2 regions of the Bradyrhizobium sp. MI1.7 genome follow, and region 2 is predicted to be linked to the other one. Evidence: riboswitches for the same ligand, from Rfam matches in the RefSeq annotation. Region 2 holds a riboswitch; the other holds the start of a gene.
The links. A riboswitch is a leader RNA that binds a small molecule or an ion and turns the genes downstream of it on or off. The one in region 2 is predicted to bind cobalamin.

Region 1 (4,967 bases), on a different contig from region 2:
CGAGGGCCTCGCGCGTCTTGCCCTGATGGATCGGATCGACCCAGACGAGCACGCCATCGACGGCGAGCAGTTGATCGCGGACGGCGTCGGCGAAGATCTCGTCGTAGATCACCGGCCGGGCTTCGATGCCGACCGCGGCGAGTGCTTCGAAAACGCGGACGAAGCGGCTGTTTTGTGCCGTCGTGTCCCGGCGCGCGGCAGCGTCGCCGCGGGAGAGGATGGCAACGGTAGGGCGGAGAGGAGGGTGGCGTTCGGTATCCATGCGCAAGCTCCACGAATGGCGTGCTGCGCAGAGCTTGGACCGAGGTCTCACGGGGAGTCTGCTTCGTCCCCACGCCGATCAATCTACGTGAGATCGTCCGGCCGTTGCAAGATGGTGTTTGTGCGGTTCCATCCAGACGGCGAACGCTTCGCGCGCGCCGCTACGGTGGCGGAGGATAGCGGTCGAATGTCGGCAGTTCGTGCGCGCGCTCCATCCATCGAAGGCGCTCTGCGACCTGGATGTGCATCGTCGCCGGTACGGCATCGGGATCGTCGTAGGTCGCGCTCTGGACGTCGATGACCCCGGGTAACATGTCGGCATTGACATAAAACAGGCCGGTTCCGCAGTCGCCGCAAAAGTGCCGCCAGGCATGTTCCGAGGAGTGATACACCTTGGGCTCGCCCTTGGTCACCTTGACGGCATCGTCCGCGTACATCGTCCAGCCGACGACGGGAGCGCCCGCGTGAAGCCTGCAATCGCGGCAGTGACACAGCGCGTGCACGATCGCTTCGCCCTCGACCTGATAGCGGATTGCGCCACAGTGACAACCGCCGGTGATGGTGCTCATGCGTTCCTCCCGATGGAAGCGAGGTTTCGTTGATCGATAGCTCTCGAGACCCGCGGCTTCAACGGCGCAATCGATTTGCGATTGCGTCCTACTGTCGCGTGACACCTCCCGCCACGGCGCGGACGAGGTGATCCGCGACTACCACTTGAACGAAGCCGCGACCTCGTAGCTGCGCGGCGCGCCCAGGATGATCTGGTCGGTGTAACCCGGATCGCCCCAGGCCGCGTAGAGCTTGTTGGTCAGGTTCCTCACGCGAAAGCTGATCCGGGTCTGGTCGACGCCCGGGAAATAGGCTTTTGGAATATCGACGAACGCGTATGCGTCGAAGATCGTGTAGGCGTCCATCGTGACCAGATTGTCCTGGAAGTTGAAGCGGTCGCCGACGTGACGGACGAGGCCGCCGATCTCCACCGGCAGCTTCGTGTCGAAGCGATAGGAGGCGCCGGCGTTGGCGATGAAGTTGGGAACGTTGGGCGGCGTCTTGCCCGAATAGGACTGGAAGTCGCCATTGCCGTCGACATAGGTGAAGTCGATGAAGCGCGACTGCACGAAGGCGACGTTGCCCCATAGTTTCAGGCCCGCGACCGGATTGACCGCGGCGGCAATCTCGACGCCCTTGGAGGCCATCTTGCCGGCGACGTTGAAGAGGATGCCGCTTTCGGGGACGTAGACGTTCTTGCGCTCGATGTCGAAGGCCGAGAGCGTGGCCTCCGCGCGCTTGTCGGCCGACAGCAGCTTCACGCCGGTCTCGTAGGTTCGCGACGTCGTGAGCAGCAGCGGCGTCGTGGGCCTGAGGATGAAGATGTTCGCGACCGTCGGGTCCGCCGCCGTCGCGTACTGGCCGTAAAGCATCACGCCGGGCGCGATGTCCCAGGTGTAGCCGATGCGTCCGGTGACCGGATTGAACGTCTTCGAGAAAGGATAGCTGGCTTTCAGGAGGCCAGTCTCGTCGAAGCGGGTCCGCGACAGCTCGATATTCTCAAAACGGATGCCGCCGATCAGCGCGAAGGTCGAGGTCAGCTTGAGCCGGTCCTCGAACGACAGCGAGGTGGTGTCGAGATGGGTGTAGATCTTCTCGTCGCTGCGCGGGCCGTAGAGGCCGCGGTCCGGATTGAGGAGATCGACGTAGTCATTGAAGAACAACGTGTCCTGCGAGACGTTGAACTGGTTGCTGCTCGCCGCCACGGTGGCGACGAAGCGATTGTCCATTCCGGCGACGTTGGAATTGACGGTGAGGTCGGTGATGTTGCCGTAGAGCCGCTGCGCGTGATCGAGCGCCAGGCGCTCGCGGTAGATGCTCTGCGCGCCTGCGAAATTGCCTACGGTCTGGTCGAACGACGAGATCTCGTTGTTGAACCAGTGCCGGTGGGCGTCATAGCCGTAGACTTGGCTTTTCAGCGAGATGTTGTTGGTGATGTCCCATTGAAAGCCGCTGCGCAGCCAGAGCTCGTTGGCGCCGCTGTGATTGTCGAGCACGTTGTAGTTCGTGGTCAGCGTGCGCGCGTCGATGGTGACCGGGACCGGCGTGCCGCCGCCGAGGTAATAGTTGCTCCAGACGCCGGACACGATGCCGTACGTCGGCACGATGCCCGGCGCGTTCGCCGGCACCAGCGGCGTCCCCCAGTAGAAGCGGTCGTTGTCCTGCCTGTATTCGGTTGCGCCCCAGATCTTCAGGTTCTCGTTGACGCGATAGTTCAGCTGGCCCGAGACGTTGCTGAGCTTCGAATAGGTGTCGTCGATAAAGCCCTTGTTGTTGAAATGGCTGATATCGAAGCGGTAGTCGAGGCCGTTGATCAGCGTGCTGCCGCCCGATCCGTAACCGGCGCGATAGCCGTTGAAGGAATCGTAGGAGGTGAAGGCGTCGTTGACGATTGGTCCGGTGTGCGGCGCCTTGTTCACGTAGTTGATGGCGCCGCCGGTCGCACCGAGGCCCGCCACCAGCGAGTCCGGTCCCTTGATGATCTCGACCTGCTGGAGGCCAGCCACGTCCATGGGACGGCCGGTCATGGTCGACGGCCCGATCGGGATGCCGTTGTAGAGCGTGGAGATCTGGTCGCCGGAAAAGCCACGCATCGAGAAGATGGCGGGCGCGCCGGGCGCATCGCCGCCGGTGACGCCGACTGCAGCCTTGGCGACGTCGGTCGTGGTCCGGATGCCCAGGTCCTGCATCGTCCGCTGACTGATGACCTCGACGGTCGCCGGCATCTCGCGCGCCGTGATGCCGAGCCGGGAGCCGACATCGGTGACGGCTGCCGTGTTGAGCGGCGTCTGCACCGGGCCGCTCGGAGCTTGCGTGGCCGGAACGGCGACAGCAGGGGCGCCACGATTGCGTCCCGCGGCGCGCCGGGCGGCGCGCTGCTTCTGAGTGCCGGGGCTGACGGCAGGAGCCTGTCGCGGCGCAGGCGGCGACACGATCACCGGGCCGACCTCCCGGGAGCGGTTGTCCTGCGCCGCGCTTTGCGCGAGCGCCGCGGACGACAAGGACACCGACGAGAGCAGAGTAATCAGGAAAGCACGCGATAACGCTGGCCTTGCGCCAGCACGGAAATGAAAATGTTGCACAACAACGCTCTGCGGCGACGCAAACAAACCGTCACCGCGGTTGCCTTAGTCATCCACCTTCGCCCCAGGCGGCGGATGCACCGGCTACTTGTCCGACATCAGGGCACCCCGCCCAATGCGTTCGCGCGTGACCATGGCTGGCAGCAGGTTTCCTGGCTCGCGGGTCATCGCCTTCGACCACCTTCCCAGAGGCCCAAGCGGGGCTCCAGTGGTTTGTTTGGTCGTCGACTATCCGCCTACAGTTGCGGGGGCAGCCGCGGAATTGCCCACTGAGGTGGACGCACCGCATTCCCTTGAAGAGTCCTTGCGGACACTACCGATCACGAAACTGGCATCAGGGGATGAGCGCGTCAACATCCGCGCGGGCTGCTGGACGGGCTGGTCGGTCGATGGTGGCCTTGTGTTGCTGTTTTGCACGATAGTCCGAAGGACCGCGTCGAAACGTCCAACCCGGCCTCCGGACCAGCCTGGGTAACGAACGCTTGACCACGATCAATGACTGCCTTTGGTGCCCGAATATGCTACTGAGGCCGAGTTCCGGCCTGACAAAGTAAGTCGATATTGATGCAGTTCGTCCGTACCATCCTGGCAGTCGCCATCGCCATATCCTTGGCGATGCTGCCGGTTGGCGCGTCCGCGGCGAACCTCGCAATGTCGTCGGATGGCATGCAGACGGCCATGCACATGAGCGGCGACGCCGACATGTCGATGGACGATTGTTGTCCCGACATGAAGGGAACAGGCTCCCATAGCGGCGGCTACAAGTGCGGGATGGGCTTCTGCTGCGTCGGTGGGATCATCGCGCTCGGTGATGTCAGGCCCGTGGCGTTCGAGCGTCTCGCCGTCATGGCCAGCACGTTGGCTATTCCCCCGGATCAGGTCGTTTCCTTCCGCGGCGGCAGTCCTCCTTTCCGACCTCCTCGAATCTGATCTCGCAAAGCCCGAGACGCGAGCGGCATGCCTGCTCGCGACGACGACTGACGTGCGCGCTTCACGCGCCACGGCGAAAGATCAATTCATGAGGACAAGACAATGCTTTCCAAAATCCGCACCGCGGCTCTCGCCGCCACCCTTTCGCTTGCCGCTTCAGCCGCGATGGCGGGCGCGGGCGACTACGCCTTCGAGCCCGTCACTCCGCAGATGAGGAAGGGCGAAGACGTCACGCTCGCCGTTCGCCTGACGAACAAGCAGTCCGGCAAGCCGATACCGGACGCAGTCATCTTCAAGACCCGCCTCGACATGGCCCCGGACGGGATGGCCGAGATGGAATCGGCGGTCGCGCCGCTGCCGTCCAGGGAGCCTGGTGTGTACGCCTTCAAGACGGACCTGCCGATGGCTGGCCGCTACCAGATGACGCTGTCCGTGAAGGTGCAGGGCGAACCGGAGACCGTCACCGGCAAGGTGATCGTCACGGCGGTCAAGTGAGCGTTCGGGCGCTGCCCGGCAGCGCCCGACATTCCCCCTTTTCCTTCACACGGACGCGCGCTCCCGGGTGCGCGGATACACGACATGAAAACGCTGCGTCTCCTGACGGCACTTGCGCTGGGCGGCGGCCTGGTCCTGGCCGGCTACTAC
Region 2 (4,967 bases):
CATCGCGCTGTGTCTTCCGCATGAAGCCAGCGCCATGAGTGGTCGTACCGTGCTGACCGAGCTCGGTCCGGATGTCGAGGCGCTCCTGACGAGGGATCGCAGCGGCATCCTGTTCGACCTTGGTCTCGGAACGTTGCAGATCGACGCCTGCATCCGCGTCAGCGATGCCGATGCCGTCGCCGCGCTCAGGAGCCGCACGGGCCAATCCGTGTTCGCGCCCGAAAGCGACGCCATGCGGATCATTCTGGCCGCCAATCCGCACCGCGTCTTCATCAGCCGCATCGGGCGCGCCGAGGTATTCCAGCCGATCCCGCCGCCGGGTGGGCGAAGCCCTGACGGCCCGCACACCCACGTCCTGCCAAAGCTGCTCGCGCATCGCCGCACCCATGCCGCCACCGAGCCGCTGCCTGAGGGGTGGATCCCCTGCGCGCATCTCTATCCGGCCCATCCGCTCCGCGATCAGCTCGGCCGCAAGCGCGCTTTTCGGCCGGATCATCACGCAGCCTTCCAGGCGCTGCTCGAGCTCTATGGGCTGCCGGAGCTAACGGTGTGCAAGAGGGCCGTGGTCGACGCGGTCGCGAAGGGGCGGGGACCTGAGATGGCGACGCTTCCGCCCGATCGCACAGCGCGCGCCACCGTTCGCGTGGCCTTGCGCCAATTGGCGGCCAAGGAGCCGCACACGGCGGCACTCGCCGCCTGGCTTGCCGCCTACGACCGGCGCGATCCAGCCGAGACTGAAGATCCCATGGAGGCTCTTCACTGAGTCAGACGTGATGCCGCGTTTCAGCAAAAATGTGCTACAAATCCCGCAAGGAGATCGTTCCATGACTGTCACCATCCTGCCGCCCCACGCCGACCGTTTCCGCCTTCATCCGGTCGCGTCGCGCCTCGCGCCGATGTTCTGCTTTGCACTGCTGACGGTGTCATGCGCGCTCGCGAGCTTCGCGCTTGCCTGCGCGACGCCGTTTGCGGCGTTCGCCGTCGTCGCCGCCGCGATGCTGCCGATGCGTCCGGCGCTGCTCGTCGTCACCGGCGCCTGGCTCGTGAACCAGACCATCGGCTTTGGCGTGCTGCACTATCCCATCGATGGCAGCACCATCGCCTGGGGCTTTGTCATCGGTGCTGCCGCGTTGCTGTCGACGGCAGCGGCATCGACCGTTCTCCGCCTGCTGCCGCAGGGCCGCACGCCGCTGATGCTGGCCATCGCGCTCGTCGCCGCCTACGCCGCCTATGAGCTCGCGCTGCTTGCCGCGACGCCGTTCCTTGGCGGAGAGGGCGCGTTCACTGCGGCCATCGTGACGCGCATCGGGCTGACCAGCGCCGTCTGGCTCGCCGGCCTCGTCGCCGCCTGCGAGATCGTCCGCCTGGTCGATCCGTTCGGGCGCGCGATGCGGAACGCGTAATGCTGGATGTGCGTCATCCCAAGGGTTGCGCGAGCCAGGCGGGAACTCCCGCATTCCACAGGGAACACCGCTTCCGGCCGCAACGAATCGTTGACACCCGGCTGCATATGTCACCACATGTGGGCGTCACGGTTCCGCTGGATCGCAAGATTTAGTGGCTAAGAGGGAAGCCGGTGAACCGCGCGAGAGCGCGGAATTCCGGCGCTGCCCCCGCAACTGTCAGCAGCGAGCTGCTTCCGAACAATCGTCACTGGTGCGTTTCGCGCCGGGAAGACGGGAAGTGGGCGACGACCTGCGAGCCAGGAGACCTGCCGCGACGATCTGAACGTCCACGGGCGGGGTGTCCGGCGGTCGCTTGCACGCACCGCCCGGCAACTCTGCCGCCGGCGTTTCTGCAGCGTCCTTCCTTACAGCCCCGTTCAAACACAACGCGCGCATCACGGGGCCCTTTGATGTCACTCAACCTGCACGACGCGGACACCGCTTCCGCACCCATCGTTCATTTGCGTCCACAATCGCTTGCGCCTGCTTCGAGCGAGCCGGCCATGCAGATCATCCGTCGCAACGGCAAGGTCTCGCCGTTCGATTCCGCGAAGATCGCGGTCGCCATGACCAAGGCGTTTCTTGCGGTCGAAGGCACCAGTGCGGTCGCCTCGCGCCGCGTCCATGAGAGCGTGGAGCAGCTGACGGCCGAAGTCGTCGCTGCGTTGATGCGGCGGGCAGGCGAGGGACGCACCTTCCATATCGAGGATGTGCAGGACCAGGTCGAGCTCGCCTTGATGCGGAGCGAGCACCACAAGGTCGCACGCGCCTATGTGCTGTACCGCGAGGAGCGGTCGCGCCAGCGCGCCGAGGAGGCGGCCGCGGAAGCGACGCCCGCTGTCGCGCCGGCACTTCATGTCACGCTCGCCGACGGTTCGCGCGTTGGTCTCGACACCAAGCGGCTTGCGCTGATTATCGGCGAAGCCTGCGCCGGTCTCGACGGCGTCTCCGCGGCACCCGTGCTCACCGAGACCACCCGCAATCTCTACGACGGCATCAGCCAGGACGAACTGGCGCTGGCCTCGATCATGGCCGCACGCACGCTGGTCGAGCAGGAGCCGAATTATGCTTATGTCAGTGCGCGCCTGCTGCTGGACAAGCTCCGCGGCGAGGTGCTGTCCTATGTCCATGCCGGGCCGACCTTCGCCTCGCAGGCCGATATGGCTGTGCGCTATGCCGAATATTACCCGGCCTACGTGAAGACCGGCATCGCTGCCGAACTGCTCGATCCTGAACTGGCCCGCTTCGACCTCGGCCGGATCGCGGCTGCACTCAAGCCCGAGCGCGACCTGAACTTCCAGTTCCTCGGCCTCCAGACGCTGTACGACCGCTACTTCCTGCACGTCCGCGGCAAGCGGATCGAACTGCCGCAAGCTTTCTTCATGCGCGTCGCGATGGGTCTTGCGGTGCGCGAGATCGACCGAGAGGCCAAGGCGATCGAGTTCTACGATCTGCTGTCATCGTTCGACTTCATGGCCTCGACGCCGACGCTGTTCAATTCGGGTACGCTGCGTCCGCAATTGTCGTCCTGTTTTCTCACAACAGTCTCGGACGACCTCGACGGCATCTTCAAGTCGATCAAGGACAACGCACTGCTGGCAAAATATTCCGGCGGTCTCGGCAACGACTGGACGCCGGTTCGCGGCCTCGGCGCCCACATCAAGGGCACCAACGGCGAGAGCCAGGGCATTATTCCATTCCTGAAGGTCGCCAACGATACCGCGATTGCCGTCAACCAGGGCGGCAAGCGCAAGGGCGCCGTCTGCGCCTATCTGGAAACCTGGCACGTCGACATCGAGGAGTTCCTTGACCTGCGCAAGAACACCGGCGACGACCGCCGCCGCACCCACGACATGAACACCGCCAATTGGGTGCCGGACCTGTTCATGCAGCGCGTCGATATCGACGGCGAATGGACGCTGTTTTCGCCGGACGAGACGCCCGATTTGCACGGTCTCTACGGCGAGGCGTTCAAGACGGCTTACGAGGCCTATGAGACCAAGGCGAAAGCCGGCGGCATGCGCGTCTTCAAGACCGTGCGCGCGAGCGACCTCTGGCGTCGCATGTTGACGATGCTGTTCGAGACCGGTCATCCCTGGATCACCTTCAAGGACCCCTGCAATCTGCGTTCGCCGCAACGCCACGCGGGCGTGATCCATTCCTCGAACCTCTGCACCGAGATCACGCTGAACACCTCGGGCGACGAGGTCGCGGTCTGCAATCTCGGCTCCGTCAACATGCTCAACCATGTCGGGCCTGATGGTGTCGACCAGGCCAAGCTGAAGCGGACGGTGACGACAGCAGTACGGATGCTCGACAACGTCATCGACATCAATTTCTACACGATCCCCGAAGCGCGTCGCTCCAACATGCGTCATCGACCCGTCGGTCTCGGCCTGATGGGATTTCAGGAAGCGCTTCAGATCCAGCGCATTCCGACCGCGTCCGACGCGGCCGTGACGTTCGCCGACACCAGCATGGAGGCAATCTCGTTCCACGCGATCGAAGCGTCGTCCGATCTTGCCGCGGAGCGCGGACGCTATCCGAGCTTCGAGGGCTCGCTGTGGTCGAAGGGCGTCTTGCCGCTCGACTCCATCCAGCTTCTCGCCGACGCGCGCGGTGGTCTCGACGTTGATCGCTCCGCAACACTCGACTGGGATCGCCTCCGCAAGAAGGTCACGTCCAGCGGCATGCGCAACTCGAACGTCATGGCGATCGCGCCAACGGCGACGATCTCCAACATCTGCGGCGTCTCGCAGTCGATCGAGCCGAACTATCAGAACCTGTTCGTGAAATCGAACATGTCCGGCGACTTCACGGTCGTGAACGAGTTCCTGGTGCGCGACCTCAAGGCGAGGGGGCTTTGGGACGAGGTGATGGTCTCCGACCTCAAATATTTCGACGGCAGCGTCGGCCAGATCGACCGCGTTCCTGACGATCTGAAGGCGCTCTACGCCACCGCCTTCGAGATCGACAGCGCCTGGCTGATCGAGGCGGCCGCGCGCCGGCAGAAATGGATCGACCAGTCGCAGTCGCTCAACATCTACATCGCCAATCCCTCCGGCAAGAAGCTCGATGCGCTCTACCGGCTGGCCTGGCGGCGCGGCTTGAAGACGACCTACTATTTGCGCTCGCGCAGCGCCACGCATGTCGAGAAATCGACGTTGAAGGGCACCGATGGAAAGCTCAATGCGGTGTCCGCGTCTGTGGCGGTGTCGCACGCGCCGATCATGATACCGACCTCTGCGGTGCCGGACCTCGACGGCATCAAGGCCTGCCGGATCGACGATCCCGAATGCGAAGCGTGCCAGTGAGGAGATGACGATGCTCGACTGGTCCGATACCGAAACCACAGCGGCCGCTCCTGCCGTCTCAAGTCTCGCCACCGCACTGCGTCCGCAGACCCAGCTCAAGCTCGAGCCGGCCGACCCGACCGGCTTAGGCGCGATCGATCGCGCCGGCGGCCGCGTCTCGGTCGACGAGAAGCGGATGATCAACTGCCGCGCCGACGTCAACCAGCTG

Region 1: another riboswitch for cobalamin. It lies ahead of AC0L3X_RS14845 (TonB-dependent receptor); the one in region 2 lies ahead of AC0L3X_RS05380 (ribonucleoside-diphosphate reductase subunit alpha).

Annotation. Positions count from the first base shown of each region.
Region 1 covers NZ_JBVVPO010000013.1:37,009-41,975, forward strand. Annotated here, with positions in the region: gene AC0L3X_RS14835 (Cj0069 family protein) at 1-262, opposite strand, end outside; gene AC0L3X_RS14840 (GFA family protein) at 423-830, opposite strand; gene AC0L3X_RS14845 (TonB-dependent receptor) at 969-3,317, opposite strand; cobalamin riboswitch at 3,518-3,725, opposite strand; gene AC0L3X_RS14850 (hypothetical protein) at 3,957-4,322, shown strand; gene AC0L3X_RS14855 (FixH family protein) at 4,425-4,817, shown strand; gene AC0L3X_RS14860 (efflux RND transporter periplasmic adaptor subunit) at 4,902-4,967, shown strand, end outside.
Region 2 covers NZ_JBVVPO010000003.1:180,559-185,525, reverse strand. Annotated here, with positions in the region: gene AC0L3X_RS05390 (DUF6925 family protein) at 1-763, shown strand, start outside; gene AC0L3X_RS05385 (hypothetical protein) at 825-1,403, shown strand; cobalamin riboswitch at 1,516-1,733, shown strand; gene AC0L3X_RS05380 (ribonucleoside-diphosphate reductase subunit alpha) at 1,856-4,759, shown strand; gene AC0L3X_RS05375 (ribonucleotide-diphosphate reductase subunit beta) at 4,770-4,967, shown strand, end outside.